Regions from separate parts of the Filifactor villosus genome, predicted to be linked through region 2. Evidence: a T-box and tRNA genes for the amino acid it is inferred to sense, from the RefSeq annotation. Region 2 holds a T-box; the other holds one or more tRNA genes.
The links. A T-box is a leader RNA that pairs with one kind of tRNA and senses whether it is charged. The one in region 2 lies ahead of pheS (phenylalanine--tRNA ligase subunit alpha), so its partner is inferred to be a tRNA-Phe.

Region 1 (10,268 bases), on a different contig from region 2:
GCGAACAAGAAGATGCCTAAAAGACGCAGTAACAAGGAATATGGTTACAATAGAGTAAGAGATACACCTGTTCCCATTCCGAACACAGAAGTTAAGCCTTACATCGCTGAGGATACTTGGAGTGCAGACTCCCGGGAAAGTAAGTCGTAGCCAATTGCATCGTAAGATGCACGTAAATAATAAGAAATGTTCCGAAGTAGCTCAAAGGTGGAGCACTCGACTGTTAATCGATAGGCTGTGGGTTCGAATCCCACCTTCGGAGCCATTTTTTAGCCGAAGTGGCGGAACTGGCAGACGCACAGGACTTAAAATCCTGCGGTTAGAGATAATCGTACCGGTTCGATTCCGGTCTTCGGCACCATAAGTATCGCGGAGTGGAGCAGTTGGTAGCTCGTCGGGCTCATAATCCGAAGGTCAGAGGTTCAAGTCCTCTCTCCGCAACCAGTGGCCTCTTGGTCAAGCGGTTAAGACACCGCCCTTTCACGGCGGTAACAGGGGTTCGATTCCCCTAGAGGTCACCACTTTCTTTTATATAATCATGGGATCATAGCTCAGCTGGGAGAGCACCTGCCTTACAAGCAGGGGGTCATAGGTTCGAGCCCTATTGGTCCCACCAAATAAACGGCTCGGTAGTTCAGTTGGTTAGAATGCCAGCCTGTCACGCTGGAGGTCGAGGGTTCGAGCCCCTTCCGAGTCGCCATTTATTTGATTGTTTCCAATTCCATATATAGTATGCTGGCATGGCTCAACGGTAGAGCAGCTGATTTGTAATCAGCAGGTTGTAGGTTCGATTCCTATTGCCAGCTCCATTTATTGCGGATGTGGCGGAATTGGCAGACGCACTAGACTTAGGATCTAGCGCCATGTGCGTGGGGGTTCAAGTCCCTCCATCCGCACCACTTAAGTTTATAATATGAATGCGGAAGTGGCTCAGTGGTAGAGCATCGCCTTGCCAAGGCGAGGGTCGCGGGTTCGAATCCCGTCTTCCGCTCCAAATGATCGATGCGTGCCTGTAGCTCAGCTGGATAGAGCAGTGGCCTTCTAAGCCACGTGCCAGGGGTTCGAGTCCCTTCAGGCACACCATCATTTTATTGGGGATTAGCCAAGTCGGTAAGGCACATGACTTTGACTCATGCATTTCGTAGGTTCGAGTCCTGCATCCCCAGCCATGACCTATTAGCTCAGTCGGTAGAGCACCTGACTTTTAATCAGGGTGTCCCGCGTTCGAGTCGCGGATAGGTCACCATTTTTATTGGAGAGGTGTCCGAGCGGTTTAAGGAGCTGGTCTTGAAAACCAGTGATTCAGAAATGGACCGTGGGTTCGAATCCCACCCTCTCCGCCAGTTCTGCATAATGCCCAGATAGCTCAGTCGGTAGAGCAGAGGACTGAAAATCCTCGTGTCGGTGGTTCGATTCCGCCTCTGGGCACCATGAAATGTGGCGGCATAGCTTAGTTGGTTAGAGCGTTCGGTTCATACCCGAAAGGTCATAAGTTCGAATCTTATTGCCGCTACCACTTTTTTGGGGCCTTTAGCTCAGTTGGTTAGAGCGCCCGGCTCATAACCGGTAGGTCCGGGGTTCGAGTCCCTGAAGGCCCACCATGAATTAGATGGTCAGAACATATTGGTGGACGCCTTTCTTTTTTTTAAATATGGTGGGTATAGCTCAGTTGGTTAGAGCGCTAGATTGTGGCTCTAGAGGTCGTGGGTTCGATTCCCACTATTCACCCCATATTTGTGGCGACATAGCCAAGTGGTAAGGCAGAGGACTGCAACTCCTTTATCATCGGTTCAAATCCGGTTGTCGCCTCCAATTAGAGCTCTTTCAGTATATCTTTATCTGTAAGAGCTTTTTTCTTAAGTTTTATTTTTTGCACCCGTAGCTCAGGGGATAGAGCTGCAGTTTCCTAAACTGTGAGTCGGAGGTTCGAATCCTTTCGGGTGCACCATTGAAAAGACATCTTTATCTAAAGATGTCTTTTTCTGTATTAGGGAGATATCTAATAAATTGAAAATCGGCATAATACTACTATTCTTTTGAATAGCGGATATAAACAATCTGTGAGCCATAGAAGACAACATAGTTTTTCGTCATCGAAAAATAGATATATCCACATTTCTATTGAAAAATAGTATAAGACCACTTTTGCACGAAGGATGAAGTTTTTGGAATTCTTGATTTGACAAAGCTTTAGTATTTTATTAACCGGAGTGAAAATCATAAATTTGCCTTTGTGCGCTCTTTGCTTAGGCTCCTCTATCATAACGTTAACCGTCAAAATGTAAGAAATCCGGAACGGATGATTTTTGACAATAAGTTGATCTCATACTTCATAAAATCCAATGACATAGATTTAGTGTAAACGCTGAAATATGTCCTTCCCTTTACAAACTTGGATTTTAGGCTAAAATATTTTGATAAAATCTTTTATTTGAGATATACTTGAGTGTAGACAACTTCAATCCGTTTGTGATACTCTTTGAACTCTTGACTCAATAGCTGTATTTTATTGGGGAGGCAATGATTTTTTGTTTGTGGTTGTGAACGCTTTTACACCTCAGCGGAGAATAGTATGAACATATCGGGTTGGAAAAATTTTTAGACTGAAAGGATGGTAGAATGAAAACCTCACAAAAAAAACTTTTTAAGCTCTCCATAGTTTTTCTTTGTCTTTCTCTTTTTTTAGGGAGCTTCTCCTACGCGACAAAAGAAGAGACCAAGCCTTTGAAGGGGATGACGGTCGGTATAGATCCGGGTCATCAATTGAAGGGTAACAGCAAGAAGGAGCCTATTGCTCCAAATTCTACTAAGATGAAGGCGAAGGTGACTTCCGGTACCACAGGACGATTTTCTAAGGTGCCGGAGCATGTTTTGAACCTTCAAGTGGGTTTGAAACTTAAAGAAAAATTGGAGTCTATGGGCGCTACTGTTGTAATGACCAGAGAAAAGGCGGAAGTGGATATCAGTAATATCGAAAGGGCGAAGATTTGTAACGAGGCGGACTGCGATATGGTACTCCGATTACATGCGGACGGTGCGGACGATAGTAAGATAAACGGCTACAGTATCTTGGTACCTTCGGGTAAGTATACGGAGAAGATCCAAAAAAAGAGTACTTCCTTTGCAAAGATCTTGGACAAGAAAATTGCGCATAACTGTGGGGAGATCAAGTCCAGAGGGCTGTCAAAGCGTTCGGATATCACCGGATTTAACTGGTCGAAAGTTCCCGTTATTATCTTGGAAATGGGCTTTATGTCAAACAAGAAAGACGATAAGATCATGCAGACGGAAGAGTATCAAAAGAAACTTGTTTCGGCTGTGGCAAGTGCTTTGATCGAATATAAGAATCAGAAATAAAGTATTATACTACTATTCTTTTGAATAGTGGATATAAACAATCTGTGAGCCATAGAAGACAATATAGTTTTTCGTCATCGAAAAATAGATATATCCATACTTCTATTGAAAAACAGTATTACACATATCGAGTCGTTCCTGATAGGGCGACTCTTTTGTTTGTCCGCCGGCAAGTTGGTGGAAAAACGGTGGAATATATTAGGGTTTCTTTACTTAATTGAATATATGCTTTATACTACTAACTATAATCAGAATTTTCCGTGGAATATGTAATGGGTATGGACTATATTCCCGCTGTTGTACCTTCTGTTGAGACGGCAACATTGAGCCTCTATAGCGTTTATGATTACAGGCGGATCATAAGTTGAGCGAAGGAATGATTGTTGATATCATCGAGGATTGTTTTGATATCGGAAGACATCCTTGTCGATAGAATAAACTATTGAGATATGGAAAGTGAGGAGTTGCAATGCCAAAAAAGTATGAAACTGACATAACGCAAAATAAGGACTACAAGAAACTGGTCGCAAATCTCAAGGAGAAGATTGCGGACAATCAGTTTAAGGCGGCACTGGAAGTGAATTATCAACTCTTGGACTTGTACTGGTACTTCGGTCGGGAGATCGTATCCAAGCAAAAGAAACATTTTTGGGGGAAGGAATTCATTCCTGCTCTCTGTAAGGATTTGGAAGAAGAGTTCCCCGATATGGAGGGTTTTTCCATCCAAAGCATAAGAAATTGGTATAAGATGCACAGCGCGGAGGAAATCTCGTCAAAGGTTACGGAGAAGTTGGAAGATGTGGAATCCCTGATTACAAGTATTCCTTGGGAGCATAACCTGAAGATTATGAGTAAGTGCCAAAACGTGGGGGAGGCTCTTTTTTATACAAAGGAGACCATCTCGAACGAATGGAGTCCCGATGTGTTGGAGAATCGAATCGACAGCGGTTTGTATGAACAGGGAGGGGATGCGGTCTTTAATTTCGATCAAAGGCTTCCCAAGGAGAATACAGAGTTTGCAAGAGGGTTTTTGAAAACTCCGTGTAAGATTGACCTTCTTCCTAAAACCAAGGATATCGATGAGGATGACGTTGAGACATTGATCGCAAAAAAAGTGGTTGAGTTGTTTTTGGAACTCGGCGGTTTTTCTTATATTGGGCAAAAGGTCGCCTTGAAGGTAGGACAAAGAGAGTTTTTTGCGGACTTATTATTCTATCATGTAAAACTTCATTCTTATGTGGTGGTCCAAATTAAAATGGAGGACTTTAAACCTGAATTTATAGGAAAGCTGAGTTTCTATGCTTCGGCCATCGATAGGGATATCAAGACGGAGAGGGACAATCAGACCATAGGGATTCTGATCTGCAAAAGCAAGGACAATCTTATTGCACAGTACTCCCTCGACGGAGTCAGCCAACCCATAGGCATTAGTGAATATGAAATCGGAGAAGCTTTGGAGGAAAAACTGAAATCGGATACAGAGGATTGAAAAAGAGGGGACAAACTTCAGGCAGATGTTTGAAGTTCTGTCCCCCTTATTGTATGGATAGTTTGTTCAGCTTCCATACAATTCTTCGAGAGAAGTATGGCTGTATCCACGTCTGCAAATACAAAAATCTACCTGATCGCCCGTAGAATAAAGGGTGTTGATACCGGCAGATATCAGTTTCAGGATCTGTCTTTATCCGACTTCCAATCGTAGACTTCGCTCAAGGCAAAGATTCGGTGTTCCCTGTGTCCTGTCACGGTCTGTGCATGAAAGAGACTGCTTAAGATAGCTTCTTCCGTACATTCGACCACGGCGGAAAACACAGGGTCAAGTTTGGAATCGGAAAGCGCAGTTATGGTTTGAAGTGACTCTTCATTCTCGTGGATAATCCGATTGGCGGTAGAGAAGGCAATGGCGATATCTCCACTTCCATGACCGCTGTAAGATCCTGTTCGGGCAAGACCGTGAACAGTTCTCTTGGCAAGACGTTGCAACTGATTGTGCATCAGGGGAAGGTCGGTGGCAAGTATGATCATGATCGAACCTTTGTCCGCCTCCCGATAAGCGTTTTTCTTCCTTTCCAAGGCTTCAAGGGTCTCTTCTCCGACCTTGCGACCGTGGATCAAGAGATGGCCCGCCTCCCCAAAGTTGTTCAGTACAAGCACTCCCATCGTATAGGTGTGTTTGTCTATGAGGATACACCTGGAAGAAGAGCCTATTCCTCCTTTGAGTCCCATACATACCATTCCCCGGCCGGCTCCCACCGAGCCTTCCTCAAAGGAGGAAGACGATGCTTCGATGGCGGAGAGGACATCCTCCTCTTTTACGTTCATCCCTCGGATATCGTTGAGATAGCCGTCGTTGCATTCTCCGATTACACAGTTGACCGTGCCGGCTCTGCCTCCGATATCTTCATGTTTGGAAAGCATATACTTCGTCGTTGCACAAAGAGCGGTACCTACCGAAAGTGTGTTGGTCAAGACAATTGGACTCTCCAAGGTTCCAAGTTCATCGAGCTGTACAAGTCCGCAGGACTTTCCGAAGCCGTTGATCACATAACTTGCACAGATAAGTTTCTCGTGAAACAAATCTCCCCGGTGGGGAAGGATGGCGGTAACACCTGTCTGGACTTCTTTGTTGTCCAAGGTGGTATGTCCGACAAGAACTCCCTTGACATCCGTGATAAGGTTGCGTTCCCCTGTCGGAAATCTTCCCTGTCTGTAGTGTTGCGGTAATCCCATAATGAGGGCCTCCTTTTTTTGAATATAATACTATCATCCATTAAAATTGTCCGGTCGTGAAATTTTGAATTCTACGATTACTCAAAATGTTTTCGACAAACATATACTGTCCGCCTGACATTTTAAACGAAGAATAGTATAAGTGTTGTATTTTGATTTGTTTAAAGTGTCGACGGTCTGCATTTCATCAGTATTGACACCGCTCTTCTTTTCATCCTTGTTCGGATGACTTTTCTTTTACAAACCATCGGTCGTTTTTTGCACTTATACCGTTCCTGAAGGTGCGGTATCTCAATCCAAGAAAGTATAAAACGGCCTTTTGTGAATTGTAAGACGGCTATTTTCAAACTTCGATCAAAGAATAGTATTAAAAAAACACCGGACAGAGGAACATCGTTCTGTTACTGTTGTGCTACAGGAGATAGAGGTATTGTAAAATCAACGTTTCCAAACACTCTATTCTTCGTGTGAAATAGAATTTACCGTGTTTTTGAGGATTATACGGTATCATCCTTGACTTGCACAAAGACCTGCAAGATAGCCTGTCGAAAAAGCGATCTGAAGGTTGTATCCTCCCGTCAAGGCATCCAGATCCAGACATTCTCCCGCAAAGTAGAGGTTTTTGATTCTCTTGGTTTCCATGGTGGAAGAAGACACTTCGCGGACATCTAATCCCCCCTTAGTAACAATAGCCTCCTTCAGGCTTCCGTAGCCCTCGAGCGTGAGGGGGAAGTCTTTGACGAGATCCGTGATCGCCTTCCTTTCCTCCTTGGAGAGGTTGAACTTGTCTTTGACATCAAAGTCCTCCATAAGGAATTTTGCCAGTCTGGAAGGAAGAACTTTCGCCAACAAGGTGGAAAGGTGTTTCGGTGATGAAGAAAAAAGAAGATCCGACAGCTCGGAGGTCTTAAGCTCAGGGAGGAAGTCGATACGCAGAAGGACTTCGTCCGGAGCTTCCTTCGTGAGATAACTGCTCATATCCATCACGCAAGGACCGCTTACTCCCTTCTGTGTAAAAAGCAGATCCCCGAAGGTCGATGCTTTCTTCTTTCCCAAAACACAGCTTAGTTTCACCTTGGGCACGGACACTCCGGCGAGGGAGGAGAAGTCTCTTCGGGTAAAGAGCTGAACAAGGGAGGGAAGAAGATCGGTGACGACAAATCCTTTTGATTTCAGCAAGGAGAAGATCTTTCCGTCCGAACCCGTCGCAGGGAAGGAGGCTCCTCCCGTCGCCAAGATGAGAGCATCGGCTCTCAGGATCTGTTTGGAGGTCTTGACCCGAGAGATGCGAGGGGGACTTCCTCCTTCAGTCGAAAAGTCGAGGAGGCTCTCCCTGAGAAGTAGCCTTACACCGTTCTCGTTCAAGGATCTTTCCAGGAAAGAAACGATTTTAGCGGCACTCTCGTGGACGGGATAGACCTTTGCTCCTTCCGTCTTTAGAGCAACTCCCTGCTCTTCAAACATCCTCATCAGAGCTTCGTTGTCGAAGCTGTAGAAGGAACTGTACAGAAAGAAAGGGTTTGTGGTGACCTTGGGAAAGAACTCTTCGATGGGGAGGGCGGATGTCAGGTTGCACCTGCCGCCTCCGGTAAGGGAAAGTTTTTTTCCCAGGACTTTGTTTTGTTCGATCAGGGTAACGTCGGCTCCATGTTTTGCGGCGGTCAAAGCGGCCATCATACCTGCGGGACCTCCGCCGACAACTATAAGTTTTTTCATGAGTATCTCCTATCGTGCTCGATAATACTGTTCTTTTTTTGATGATTATTTCATGTATCCGTATTCTCTGTCACGGCGATCGCGCTATACCTTGATTTTCCTCTTGATTTACAGACAAGACCGCGAAAGATTCTCCCTCAAAATATATTTTTCGTATAATACTACTATTCCTTTGAATAATGGATATCAACGATTTGCACTCCATAGAAGACAACACGAATGTCGCGGTTGCAAAACAGATATAATCATACTTCTATCGAAGAATAGTATAAAATCCGTTTCGTACTGTTTTTTTTGAATTGTACAGGATCCCTGAGGGAGATTGTTGTTTCTTCGGGTGGAATCTCGATTGGGCTAAAAATCAGGTCGCGATCGGCTGAAGATAAAGCTTCCCCTTTTCAAAACATGCAACTTCTCTTACTCCCTTCTGAAGGAGAAAGTTCTGTACTTCCTCAAACTTATAGGAGTAGGAGTTGTAACGATGAGCATCCGAACCCAAGGTGAAAAGGCGACCTCCTTTTTCCAAGTACATGGAAACCATGAAGTCATACAGGGGAGCTTTTCCGCAGACAAACATACTTTTGGTATTGAGCTCGAGAGCCATCTCTTTGGAGATGATAAGATCCAGGATCTTGTCCAAGTAAATGGAGGCATTCTCTTTGAATAAGGAGGGGGCTATATCGACAAGGCGGACTCCATAATCGAAGTGAGCTAAGACATTTGCTTCAATAGGGCTTTCGAGGGCTTCAATCATCAAGGTGTAGTAGTCTCGAATCAACGTTTCGGTAGGAAGAAGAGCGACCTTCTTCTGCGTAAAATCAAAGTCGTCGTTATGATGGACGGACAGGAGTTTCAAGTCGAAGTCCTTCTTATCCAGATAAGATGAGATCTCGTCTGTGGCGGGGGCATAGTATCCAATCTCGACACCGCAGAGGATCTTTCGACCGAAACTGTCGGAGAGAGTCTTCACATGAGAACGATAAGCGTCATAGTCGATCAGATTGTTTCGGTAATTGTCCGAAGGATTATGAAATTCCAGGTGTTCCGTTGTTACAATGGGATTTTCCTCCGATAGGGAGAGATAGGAAAGGATCTCTTCTTTGGAATCAAAGGAAAATCGAGAGTGAATATGTTGGTCGTATACAAGTTTCATAAAAATCTCCTTTTATTGTGAAATAATCGGTATAGGTCGAAACTTTTGTTGCCTTCCTGAACCTTATGCTCTGGATCGGTTTTTTGCGATTATACTATTATTCAATAGAGGTATGGGTATATCTATTTTTCGATGACGAAAAACATATATTGTCTTCTATGGGTCACAGATTGTTTATATCCACTATTCAAAAGAATAGTAGTATTACACCTTGTCTTGATAGCGTTATTCCTGTAAACGGTTATATTATAGGATAATCTTTCGGCATTTCTTGGTATTGCAGGGCTTATAAAGGCCGGAACGCAATACAACAAAGGTGATTCGATATAGATAGAAACAGCTTCCGCAGCTCACAAGATTTATAAAAGACTTTGCAGTCGCTGTTCCAAGCGATCCATGATATGATCCCAGGAGTGGTTTCGCACCTCTTTTTTTATCTCTTCAGGGAAGGACTCTTGGGCGATGATTCGGTCTAGTTGAAGGAGGAGCTTGTCGGCAAGCCGTCGCACAAAGGCGGGCTTCTCCTCCTCATAGGGTTTGTCGACATCGTAGAGTTTCGGTAAGGCCACATACTCAATAACACCGCTGTCAGCGACCTCCTTTCCCAAGAGCCACATCAGACCCTCAATCTCGGTAGCTACAGTGCGAACGCTGCATGCAAGAGCCTCGATCGCGACCAGTCCCAGCCCCTCGTAGTAGGACGGCAGGACAAAGACATCCATCTTCCGAAGTTGATCGGCCATCAGCTTTTGGTTTTCCGCGTTGTAGACGGCAAGGTTTTCTTCTCCTCCGGCAAGGCGGTAGAGTTCCTTCTTAGTTTCTTCATCGGCAGCCCCCACGATATGGACCTTGACATAGGGATACTTTTCGGCAATCAAAGGAGTGGCCTTTGCCAGCTCGAAGACACCCTTGGAGGGGGAGATCTTGCCTGCATACATCAGATTCAATCCGGGCAGAACTTCATCCCTACCTTCGTAGAAGATTTCGGAATTGAAACCTCCGCCCATCACTTCAATTTTCGAGGGGGCGACACCGAAGATGTCCCGGATCTCGTGAGCATCCTTCGGAGCTATCGAGCAAAATGCGTCCAAGGTCGGTATCGCAGACAGATGATTCCTGAAACGGGGATGTTTACGCACCTGCCTCAGGTCTGTGCCGTGTGTAATCCCGATGAGTTTGGTATCGGGAAAAACTTCACGGACTAAAGCGGTCAAAAGAAAGAGATGGTGACAGATGACAACATCCGGACGAAACTCTTCCTTCGCAAGACGAAGACGACGTCGGAAGGCATCGTGCCACAGTGTTGTCATCT
Region 2 (10,268 bases):
CGTAAAAGATGATAAAATCCAATTGTTAGGAAATGCAAAAATAATAAAAAGATAGGAGTTTTTGGACTATGAATGGAGTTTATTTGGCAATAAGTATGACATCAAATTGTAATTTGAAATGTTTTTATTGTAAGCCTACGGGTGAAAGTATAAGTGGGGAAGTAGGTACTATTTCGTATGACGAGTTTTGTAATATTGTATCTGCGACCTATCATAAAGGAATTGACAAATTCAGACTGACAGGTGGTGAATGCACTATTGTGCCATATTTTGAACAGGCTATAGAATTTATTATGAACATGGGAGCCGATACAAGGATAAATGTTTGTTCGAATGGTTGTAAATTAAAAGAGTATATTCCTGTTTTGTCAAAATACAAAGATAGAATAAATGTTAGAATATCCGTTGATTCAATTTGTGAGTATTTAAATGGTTATCATTTTCCAAAGTGGTTATCTCCGGAAACAATTGGCTGCACAAAATTGCTGTTAGAATCGGGAATTAGAACAAGATATAACATTGTAATTACTAGTTATAATATTGAACAGGTTAAAGAGCTTGTTGAAAAATCATTAAAACTTGGCGTTGATATAAAATTATTGGATTTGTATGTTCAGGATATATATTTGGGGGGAAAAGGAACCTCACAAGAGTTTTGGGATACTACATATCAATCGCTATCGCAGTTTAGAAAGTGGCTTGAAGATATAAGCGATAGATTTGTGGAAAATTATTGGGACGATAGTGCATACGGAATTCCAATGAATGCTTATTTTGTTGGGGATCAATCAATTGTTTTAAAGGATTCATCAAAGGGTGCACATTTTTCAAAGTTCTGCATTAATAAGTGTAACAAATATAGCAAGTGCCAAGAGGGAATATATGTTCCGTTTGTTTCTGTCGGAAGTTTATTGCATATCAATGGTTGCTATAATGAAGCTCTTAGATGGAATCTAAAAAATAAAAAAATTGAGGAAATGGAAAATGCTTTTTCAGAAATGCTGAAATTGTTTGATGAACTTGTGGTCAAAACAGAGTCAGCAGCAAATTTCAGTGGACATCATACATGTGTAGGTGATGAAAATGAGTGATAAGTTTGATTTTATGGGTCAAGTTAAGCATATATCTGGTTATATGTTTGTTGTTTTATTTGATTTAGACGATAAATATTTAATTGCCCATCCAAAATATGATTTGAGAAATGGAGTCTGTCGAATTTCGAATCCAGTCGATCCAAATAGAAATAATCAATTGGATGTTGAGAAAACAGTTAAATTTGGAAAGAAAGATTATCTTATACATAAGGACGACATAGTGGAGTATTATCCTTGTTTTGGAATAGATAACAATCTTTTGATCGGAACGGCTAAATCTGAAAAAACGTGCGCAGCACTAAGAGAACTGATAGATCTTTTCTCTAAGATTATTCCAAAAGAAAATATTGGTGTAACTGGAAGTTTGGCAACTGGTAATGCGTCGGATGGATATTCTGATATTGATATTTTATTAAAAGAGAAAGATTTTCGTGAATTAGCGAGTAGTAATATTTTTACAAATGCTAATATTCAGATAAGAGATAAGAAACAGTGGGTGGAATTTTATAATCACTATGGAGTTTTTTGTGCATTGAATGCTGAAGAATTTGCTGACGCAGCGTTAAATAAATTCCAGCAATTTATTTACAAGGGAATACCTATAAGTATTTTTATTGATGCCGGAAGAGATTTCTTACAGATTACAAATAGTTTTTCTACAACTGACATAGGCTTAAATAACATGGTTGTATTGAAGGGTCGAGTAATCTCTGAAAACTTAATAAAACTTCCGGGTTATATTTTTGTGGAATGCAATAATAGGATATCCGTTATAGTTAATTTACATCGTACGTATCAGAATTGTTTGTATTTGGGAGACGATTGCGAAGTGAAGGCAAGAACTAGTTCGTTCACTGATTTGTATATTGTGAATTATGATGATGTATGTTATATCAAGCGGAGAAACGGAGATTAGTTATGATAAATGAGTTGATGTGGAGAATAACATATAGATGTAATAAAAAATGTCAATACTGTTTTAATGAAATTTTTGAAGATAAAGTAAATCATCTTTGCGAGGAAAAGATGGATATAGATTATTTGGAAAGATTTGTTAAAAAGTTTGGTATAAAAAAAGTCTATGTTAGCGGCGGTGAGCCAGCTGTTATTGATAATTTGGAAGAAGTGATAAATAAAATATCTTCATTTGCAACGGTTGTTTTGTTTACAAATGGTTTGCTATTTGAAAAATATGATTTTCAACAGATTGCAGAAATGCCTATTGATGCGGTAAACACAACAATAGATTTGGTGGATATTATCAATTTTTCAAAACATTTTGAAGTTATTATGGATAAATTTAAATCTGTTAAATTGAGTAATGCATCTATGAAAATGAACGTGCAAATAATGATAGATAAGCAATATTTTGATGTGGTTAATAGTGACGGATTTAAATTTATGAGTTCGGTAGTTGATAGGGTTTTGTGGCAACCTTTGACTGTTACAGAAGAGAATTCGTTGTATTCTATGACATTGGAAGGGATGGATTCGAAAGAAGCAGAAAAAATCATAGTAGATCTGAAGAAAAGAAATCAAGGTGAGATGTTTGAACATATCACAAATCTGTCCGAGGTTTTAGGTGACCTGGGTGGGAAAAGTTGTTTGATGGGAAGAAAATATATAACGATGAATCCAGATATGAGCATTAATATATGCCCGCATATCAATGATTACGTGGTTACGGAAGAGGAATTGGAGGAGATTGATAAAAAATCAGAATCATTTTTGTGCGAGAAGTTTAGTATGAGATGCTTTTGCCTATACAGTCATTTAAAGAGAAGATTTATGTAATTGCCAGAATTTATTTGAAGTAAAGGAGGATAAGTATGCATATTAATATGTCTTTTTTAGAACAAGAGGATCTTTGTGAGATTTGTAAGGGTGTTGTTCAAGGACGAATTCTTAGCTTAAATATAGGAAAGAACCTCTGTATGGGTGTTGTGCACATTAATTGTGGGTATAGTATGTTTCGATTTGATAGGGAAATATATGAATCTAAGAGGGTACATAGAGGAGATATCATTTCCTTCTTAGCTGATATGTATGAACATGATGGAAAATATGGAATTAATATCAACACAATATTAGATTTTATTTCATGTAAAGGGACTTTACCAAATAAGCAGTTTAAAGGTGAAACGGAGAATAATAGAATTGTACAATGTTTATTTGAACCTGAAAAATTTGAGATGATTAAACGATATTCTGATGTATTAAAGGCGATGAGAATAGAGTTGTATAATAACAAATTTGATGAAATTAATACGCCAGTATTGTTTCAGAAACAATCACCTAGTAACGCAGAGAGTTTTCATGTTGAAACTGTAAATGGACAAACATTATACTTAAAATCTATACATGAACATTTGCTTAAGCCATATCTTTTGCTTGGCTTCGAAAGGGTTTTTGAAATAGGGGCTGTGTTTAGGAATATTGGTTACTCACATGAATATGATTGCGAATTCCATAATTTGGATATGTGGCTTAAGGGAAGCACATTGAACGAATTAATTGATTTGTGTTTGCGGATGACGAGGGTTGCTTCAATGGCTGTTGGCGGTAAAGAATTAATGTCAGAAGTGTATACATTTGAACAATATGTCAATGAATTTGGTCTCGTTGCGGCAAATGATAAAAAAGTAAAAGAGCATATTAGAAGTAATGGCTATGGAAAAATAATAATCATAAAAGAACCTAAAAGATTGAAAAATTTTCATATAAAGGAGACAGAAGATAAAGAGCATAATCAAGAGTTTCATGCGTACATTAATGGTGTATCATATGCCCATGGTTACTGTGTTAAAACAGATATGATTAGTGTGGACGAGAGTTTACCGAATGAAAAGTGCCAAATCTTTGAGGAATACGCAATATATGGTATCGAAGAGTTTGGCGGTGTTGGAATAGGAATGCAAAAAATGATGCAGGGATTATATAACATAGACGATTATCATTTGTTGAATTTGTATAGGAGAAAATATTAATGGTTGAAATTTTGGTAAAACCTGAAACCTTAATACTTTGTAAAGAAGAATTAGAAGGTTTTTTGATGGAGAATGGTTTTTTTGTTGAGTACAAAAAAAATGTGAGTGATTGGAATAACTTGTCTATTGCCCTATATGAGAAGTCGGAAAAGGTTACAAAAAGACAATTGGAGTTACAAAATATAGCCCGAAATCAGATGATGGGTTTGGCTGGTTCAAGAGCGGAGTTGTGGGGACTTAAATATAAGACAAATATTAAGGAAATAGATTTATATGAGCTATTAACCGGATTGAAAAGAAAGTTTAGAAGTATGAAGTGGAAGGAAGGATTGACATTTCATATAGAATATAATGGGGATTTTTCGGTGTATCATTTCACATATTTTCATGTTTCTGACCCTGAAACAGAGATAATAGAAAGTGAAAGATTGTTGTGTGGGAGATATATAGATGAAATGGGTTCTGTTTGATGCATATGGTACTTTGTTTGATGCAGGGAAATATAATATAAAGATTATAGCCGAAGAGATTGCGACACGATTTGGAGTTGACTCTCAAGTTGTGTTTGATTTGTGGACAAAAAAATATGTCGAAATAGAAAAAAGAGAGGATAAATTCAGAACTATCACCGAAACGAACAGAGAGAGTTTGGCCTTTGTATTTGAAGAACTGGCGTTAGGGGATGATTATGAATTATATGTTAATAGAATGAATGACGAATGGTCATTTCCTAAATTGCTTCCAGGAGTATTTGAATTAATAGAGTGGTTAAAAGAGCAATCTTGTCATATCGGTATTGTTTCAAATTCAGATGATATAACATTAATATCTGCTGTTGAAACGAATGCATTACATATTAGTAATATTGTTAGTTCTGAAATGGCAAAATCCTATAAGCCGGATTCACAAATATTTGAGTTTGCACTAAAAAAATGGAATTGTTCATCGAAACAGTGTATATATATTGGGAATTCATTGAATGATGTAAGAGCTTCGTCTTCTGCAGGAATTAGTTGTGTTAGAATACAATCTGAAATATGTGATGTGAGTTGTTATTCAGAAGGGGTTTATATTTATCGAGTGAAGGAACTTCTTGACTGTAAAAAAATAATAAGTATTTTTTTGGAAAATAACAATTTTGAAGAGACAATAAAAAAATGCCCAGAACCGGAATCGAACCAGTGACACGAGGATTTTCAGTCCTCTGCTCTACCAACTGAGCTATCTGGGCATTTGCGTTTCGATTATAGAACATATCTTTCGGTTTGTCAATAAAAATGATTGACTTTTAGAAAAAAGTGTAGTAGAATTTTTGGGTAAAGGCTATGATAAAGTGCCGTAAGGCAAAGTAGGGTGCATAATTGGATTCAGAGAGTGATTGGTTGGTGAAAAATCATGACAATGTGTACTACGAAATTCGACTTTGGAGCTGCCTATGAAAAGTAGGATGTATACGCTGCATTAAGGCGTTTGAGTGGCAAACATTGTTTGCAATATGAGTGGTACCGCGGATGGTAAAATTCGTCTCATACTTGTTTTTCAAGTATGAGATTTTTTTTATTTAGAAAAGGAGGATAAAATGCTTAGTAAGTTATCTGAAATTAGAAAGCAGTTTGAAACCCATTTACTAGAAGCAAAGGATTCGGGTGAATTGGAAGAATTGAGAGTTTCACTCTTTGGAAAAAACGGAACAATGAAGTCGGTTCTGAAAGAAATGGGTGCGTTATCTGTTGAAGAAAAGAAGGCTATTGGAGCAAAGGTTAATGAATTAAAAGATGAAATTTCCGAAAAAATAGCCGCAAAAAAGGAAGAACTTCAGCGAATGGAAATGGAAAGACAGATTAATGCTGTTCCAACAATTGATTTGTCAATTCCATCAAAAGATATGCAAGGCTCATATCATCCAATTACATTAGTTCAAAGACAGTGCGAGAATGTATTTAAATCAATGGGATTTGTGGTTGAGGATTATAGTGAGATCGTTAGCGATTATGAGTGCTTTGAGTCTCTTAATATTCCAAAGTTCCATCCAGCTAGAGATATGCAGGACACATATTATTTGGAAAATGGTCAGCTATTAAAAACCCAGACTTCGGCTGCACAGAATGCTATATATAGAAAGTATAGAGATGCATTGATTAATGATGGAGTTCCTATCAAAGCAATATTCCCTGGAAGATGTTTTAGAAATGAATCTACTGATGCTTGTCATGAGAACACTTTCTTTCAGATGGAAGGTATTATGGTTGGGGAAAATGTTTCGATTGCAAATCTTATTTACTTTATGAAGACAATGCTATCAGAAGTCTTTAGAAAGGATATAAAGGTTAGATTGAGACCTGGATTTTTCCCATTTGTGGAACCTGGATTTGAGTTGGATATTAGTTGTTTGATTTGTGGGGGAGAAGGTTGTCCTTCTTGTAAGCACAGTGGTTGGTTGGAATTGTGTCCGTGCGGAATGATTCATCCAGAAGTACTCAAGGCCGGAGGTATTGATCCAGAAAAATACACAGGATTTGCATTTGGATTAGGAATGACTAGACTGGCAATGATGAAGTATGGTGTTAAAGATATCAGAGATTTGAATAGTGGAAATTTAGAGAGCATGTGTCAGTTCACTGATGACATCTAGAAAGGAGAAGGGATAATGTTTATTTCTATGAATTGGATATCTGAATTTGTTGATTTGAGAGGTTTAGATAGAAATAAGTTAATTAGTCAATTCTCATTATCTACCGCTGAAGTTGAAAATGAGATTTTTTATAAGGGTAGTAATATATCTGATATTGTGGTGGCTGAAATAGTTGAGGTTAATGCGCATCCAGAGTCTGAAAAATTACATTTGCTTAAAGTAAATTGTGGATCAGACGAATTAATGGACGTTGTATGTGGTGCACCGAATGTTAAAGTTGGAATGAAGACGGCTTATGCGAAGGTAGGTGCTAGAATAGGAAATATTACGATAGAGCCTAAAAAGGTTGCGGGATATTTATCCTATGGAATGTGCTGTTCAGAAGCAGAACTTGATTTAAGTGATGATAATTCTGGAATAATGGAAATATCGGATGCTACTGTAGGAACAGATTTAAAAGAATTGTTTGAGATAGATGATATTATCTTTGAAGTTGATAATAAGTCCTTGACTAATAGACCAGACTTATGGGGGCACTATGGAATTGCAAGAGAATTTGCAACATTGGCAGATAGACCATTAAAGCCACTTGATTTATATGATGTTGTTAAGTATTCAGAGTTGCCTTCTGTGGATATGAAGATAGAAGACGATATGTGCCAAAGATATTCTTGCATTAAGATTGAAAACATTAATACAAATGTTAGTCCTATGAATATGAGAATTAGGCTTCATTACTGTGGCTTGAGAGCAATAAACCTTTTGGCTGATTTAACAAACTATATAATGTTAGAAGTTGGTCAGCCTATGCATGCTTTTGACTCAAGAAAGGTTGAGAAAATTAGAATTAAAAGATTCGAGGATTCGTTTGAGTTTACAACCCTAGATAAGGTTGAGAGAACTATTGATAACCAAACTTTAATGATTTGTAATGGTGACGAACCTGTGGCAATTGCAGGTATTATGGGTGGTCTTGATTCTGAAATCCTTGATGATACAAAAGAACTTACATTAGAGTCCGCAACATTTGAAGCATCAGCAATTAGAAAGGCTTCGGTTCGATTGGCTCATAGAACAGATGCTTCTGCTAGATATGAAAAAAGTTTAGATCCAGAGTTGTGTCCAATTGCCATTAAAAGATTTTTGCATCTTTTGTCTAACATCGATTCAGATATTAATGTTGTTTCATCATTAACAGATGAATGGAGATTCCATTATCCAAAAGTAGAATTGGAGTTTGACAAGAGTTATGTAGATAAGTATACGGGTATTGACATTTCAGGTGATGAAATAGAACATACCCTTATGTCTTTAGGATTTGGTGTTGAGAGAGAGAATAACGATTTTAAGGTTGCGGTTCCTAGTTGGAGAGCAACAAAAGATGTTACGATTAAAGCTGACATCATTGAAGAAATAACAAGAATATACGGGTATGATAATTTTGATGTATTTACTGTAGAATCACCATTATATCCAATCAGAATGGCTGAGGAAAAAATAGACGAGGAGCAGATTAAGGATATGTTGGTAAAAAGGTTTGGGCTTCATGAGGTACATTCATATATTTGGATGTATTATGACGAGTACAAGAAACTAGGGATTGTTCCGGAAGAAAATGTAAAACTTTTGAATGCAACAAATCCCAATATTGAAACTATTCGTAATTCTATAATTCCTACCCAGTTGTGTCAGTTAAGCAAGAATCTTGAGTTTGCACCTGAGTTTGGAATGTTTGAAATCGGAAGAGTAGTAAATGGCTGCAGAGAAGATGGCACTTGTGATGAGCGTAAAAATTTGGCGATTACATTATACTCGAAGGAAACGGATTACGAGAAGCTTTATTATAAATTGAAGGATATGCTTGAGAATATGACAAGGATTATTAAGCATGATTCTTTATCATTCAAAGTTAAAGAAGCTACTCATTCATATCAGCATCCTAAGAATTTAAATGAAATAATCTGTCAGGATAAAGTGATTGGAGAATTGGGTGTTGCACATCCTACAGTACTTGGAAAAATAGACAAGAGGGCTGCTATCGTTTATGCTGAATTAGACGTCAAGGCTTTTTCAGAATTGGTAAATAAGGGCATACAATATATTGAACCATCTAAGTTCCCAACCATTGAGATAGATTTATCATTTGTGGTAGATAAATTTGAACCAATTAATGGGGCAATCAAGGCTGCGAAATCAGAATTGATTAAGAAGGTTGAAGTAATTGATGTGTATCAATCTGCTACAGAGAAATCTATTACTGTAAGAATAGTATTCTCAAATAATGAGAGAACACTCACAAGAGAAGAAGTTTTAAGTATTACCGATGGCATAATTGATTATTTAAAGAATAAGGGCATTTTGCTTAAAGCCTAATTTAAGTACCGGGTAAAATTACAGTGAGGGTAACTATCTAGCGGATAGTTACCCTCAATTCTATTTTCCAGACAAATATTTAATTAAATGATCCATTGCCTTACTTGTCTTTACATATTTGAACCAGTGAAGGTTAGGCTCAACTGTTGGGTCAGTTTCTACAGTAATAACATCACCTTCATCAATTCTTTCGTAAGGCTTACGCTGGGTTTTACTTCCGTCAGTGGTTGCGTAACTGAAGTGAAGGCCAATCTCTGAATGGATAGCAAAGGCGAAATCAAGGAAGGTTGCTCCGGCTTCGATATACATAGCGCTTTCGTCTCTTCTGTAAACCTTGATTTTCTTACCGTCAATCGCAGCTCCGAAATCAGTCACATCTTCAGCATCGATAATATGCCCCAACTTATAACGCATATATTCGGTTTCTGATTTTACAAAAAGACGGTAAAGGTTGTCCATTTCGTCAGAAAGAATATAATACTTTGAGTCATGATATGTGGTCTGACCAAAGTCAAGAATAGTAATATTCTTGTCAGCAAGAAAACTTGAATATAATTTGAAGAACGCATTTGTAGGGGCGTTCGACTTTGAACAATAATCGTCACTGATGACCAATGTAAGGTCATACATGGCGATATTTTTTTTGCATAAAAGCTTTGGCAAGTCTTTAGCAATATTATTTGCCTGTGCATTAATCTGTCTATAGACGCTGATAGCAGAACGAGGGTTGTGGGTAAACTCAACTATGCTTCCGAGGACGGTGTGGAACTCGCTGGAATCAATCGAATTGTTAGGTGAGAACACCTCGGAGAACAGCTTCAATGTCTTGGATGTTGTGTAAGCATTATTGGTACGGATAGCAGAATATGTAGATGTGATTTCTGCATAACGTTCCGGGTGTTCAATCTGTAAACAAAGATCTTCGAGAACATCAATAAGCTGATATGCACCTTCCTTCATCATCATAGGAATGATGATTTCACGAGTATGCTTAGCCTTTGCAATCTTCTTTTCTTCCTTAAAAGGCTGAATTGTACGTAAGTTATCTACTCTATCAGCCACCTTAATGAAGAGTGCTTTTTCACTCATTTTCTCCTTAAGACGTCTGTCTGAAAGCTCGTCAATTTCTTCCTTTGTAAGTCCAGTTTTATCCTTGATTTCGTTATCGATAGCGGTAACAGC

Region 1: it encodes a tRNA-Phe, which carries the amino acid that the T-box ahead of pheS (phenylalanine--tRNA ligase subunit alpha) is inferred to sense. The anticodon was not compared.

The regions. Positions count from the first base shown of each region.
Region 1 covers NZ_JBHSHL010000059.1:6,473-16,740, reverse strand. Annotated here, with positions in the region: rRNA gene rrf (5S ribosomal RNA) at 40-156, shown strand; tRNA gene ACFO4R_RS11540 (tRNA-Asn) at 191-265, shown strand; tRNA gene ACFO4R_RS11535 (tRNA-Leu) at 273-361, shown strand; tRNA gene ACFO4R_RS11530 (tRNA-Met) at 369-444, shown strand; tRNA gene ACFO4R_RS11525 (tRNA-Glu) at 447-521, shown strand; tRNA gene ACFO4R_RS11520 (tRNA-Val) at 541-616, shown strand; tRNA gene ACFO4R_RS11515 (tRNA-Asp) at 624-700, shown strand; tRNA gene ACFO4R_RS11510 (tRNA-Thr) at 735-809, shown strand; tRNA gene ACFO4R_RS11505 (tRNA-Leu) at 816-899, shown strand; tRNA gene ACFO4R_RS11500 (tRNA-Gly) at 920-994, shown strand; tRNA gene ACFO4R_RS11495 (tRNA-Arg) at 1,007-1,083, shown strand; tRNA gene ACFO4R_RS11490 (tRNA-Gln) at 1,093-1,169, shown strand; tRNA gene ACFO4R_RS11485 (tRNA-Lys) at 1,171-1,246, shown strand; tRNA gene ACFO4R_RS11480 (tRNA-Ser) at 1,255-1,343, shown strand; tRNA gene ACFO4R_RS11475 (tRNA-Phe) at 1,356-1,431, shown strand; tRNA gene ACFO4R_RS11470 (tRNA-Met) at 1,440-1,516, shown strand; tRNA gene ACFO4R_RS11465 (tRNA-Ile) at 1,525-1,601, shown strand; tRNA gene ACFO4R_RS11460 (tRNA-His) at 1,655-1,731, shown strand; tRNA gene ACFO4R_RS11455 (tRNA-Cys) at 1,739-1,812, shown strand; tRNA gene ACFO4R_RS11450 (tRNA-Arg) at 1,873-1,948, shown strand; gene ACFO4R_RS11445 (N-acetylmuramoyl-L-alanine amidase family protein) at 2,620-3,357, shown strand; gene ACFO4R_RS11440 (PDDEXK nuclease domain-containing protein) at 3,827-4,846, shown strand; gene ACFO4R_RS11435 (DmpA family aminopeptidase) at 5,026-6,087, opposite strand; gene ACFO4R_RS11430 (BaiN/RdsA family NAD(P)/FAD-dependent oxidoreductase) at 6,595-7,803, opposite strand; gene ACFO4R_RS11425 (PHP domain-containing protein) at 8,165-8,956, opposite strand; gene ACFO4R_RS11420 (glycosyltransferase family 4 protein) at 9,316-10,268, opposite strand, start outside.
Region 2 covers NZ_JBHSHL010000039.1:2,596-12,863, reverse strand. Annotated here, with positions in the region: gene ACFO4R_RS09005 (Type 1 glutamine amidotransferase-like domain-containing protein) at 1-55, shown strand, start outside; gene ACFO4R_RS09000 (radical SAM protein) at 69-1,091, shown strand; gene ACFO4R_RS08995 (nucleotidyltransferase domain-containing protein) at 1,084-2,010, shown strand; gene ACFO4R_RS08990 (radical SAM protein) at 2,013-2,888, shown strand; gene ACFO4R_RS08985 (amino acid--tRNA ligase-related protein) at 2,924-4,081, shown strand; gene ACFO4R_RS08980 (hypothetical protein) at 4,081-4,551, shown strand; gene ACFO4R_RS08975 (HAD family hydrolase) at 4,532-5,266, shown strand; tRNA gene ACFO4R_RS08970 (tRNA-Phe) at 5,240-5,312, opposite strand; T-box leader at 5,411-5,613, shown strand; gene pheS (phenylalanine--tRNA ligase subunit alpha) at 5,661-6,713, shown strand; gene pheT (phenylalanine--tRNA ligase subunit beta) at 6,729-9,086, shown strand; gene ACFO4R_RS08955 (HD domain-containing protein) at 9,147-10,268, opposite strand, start outside.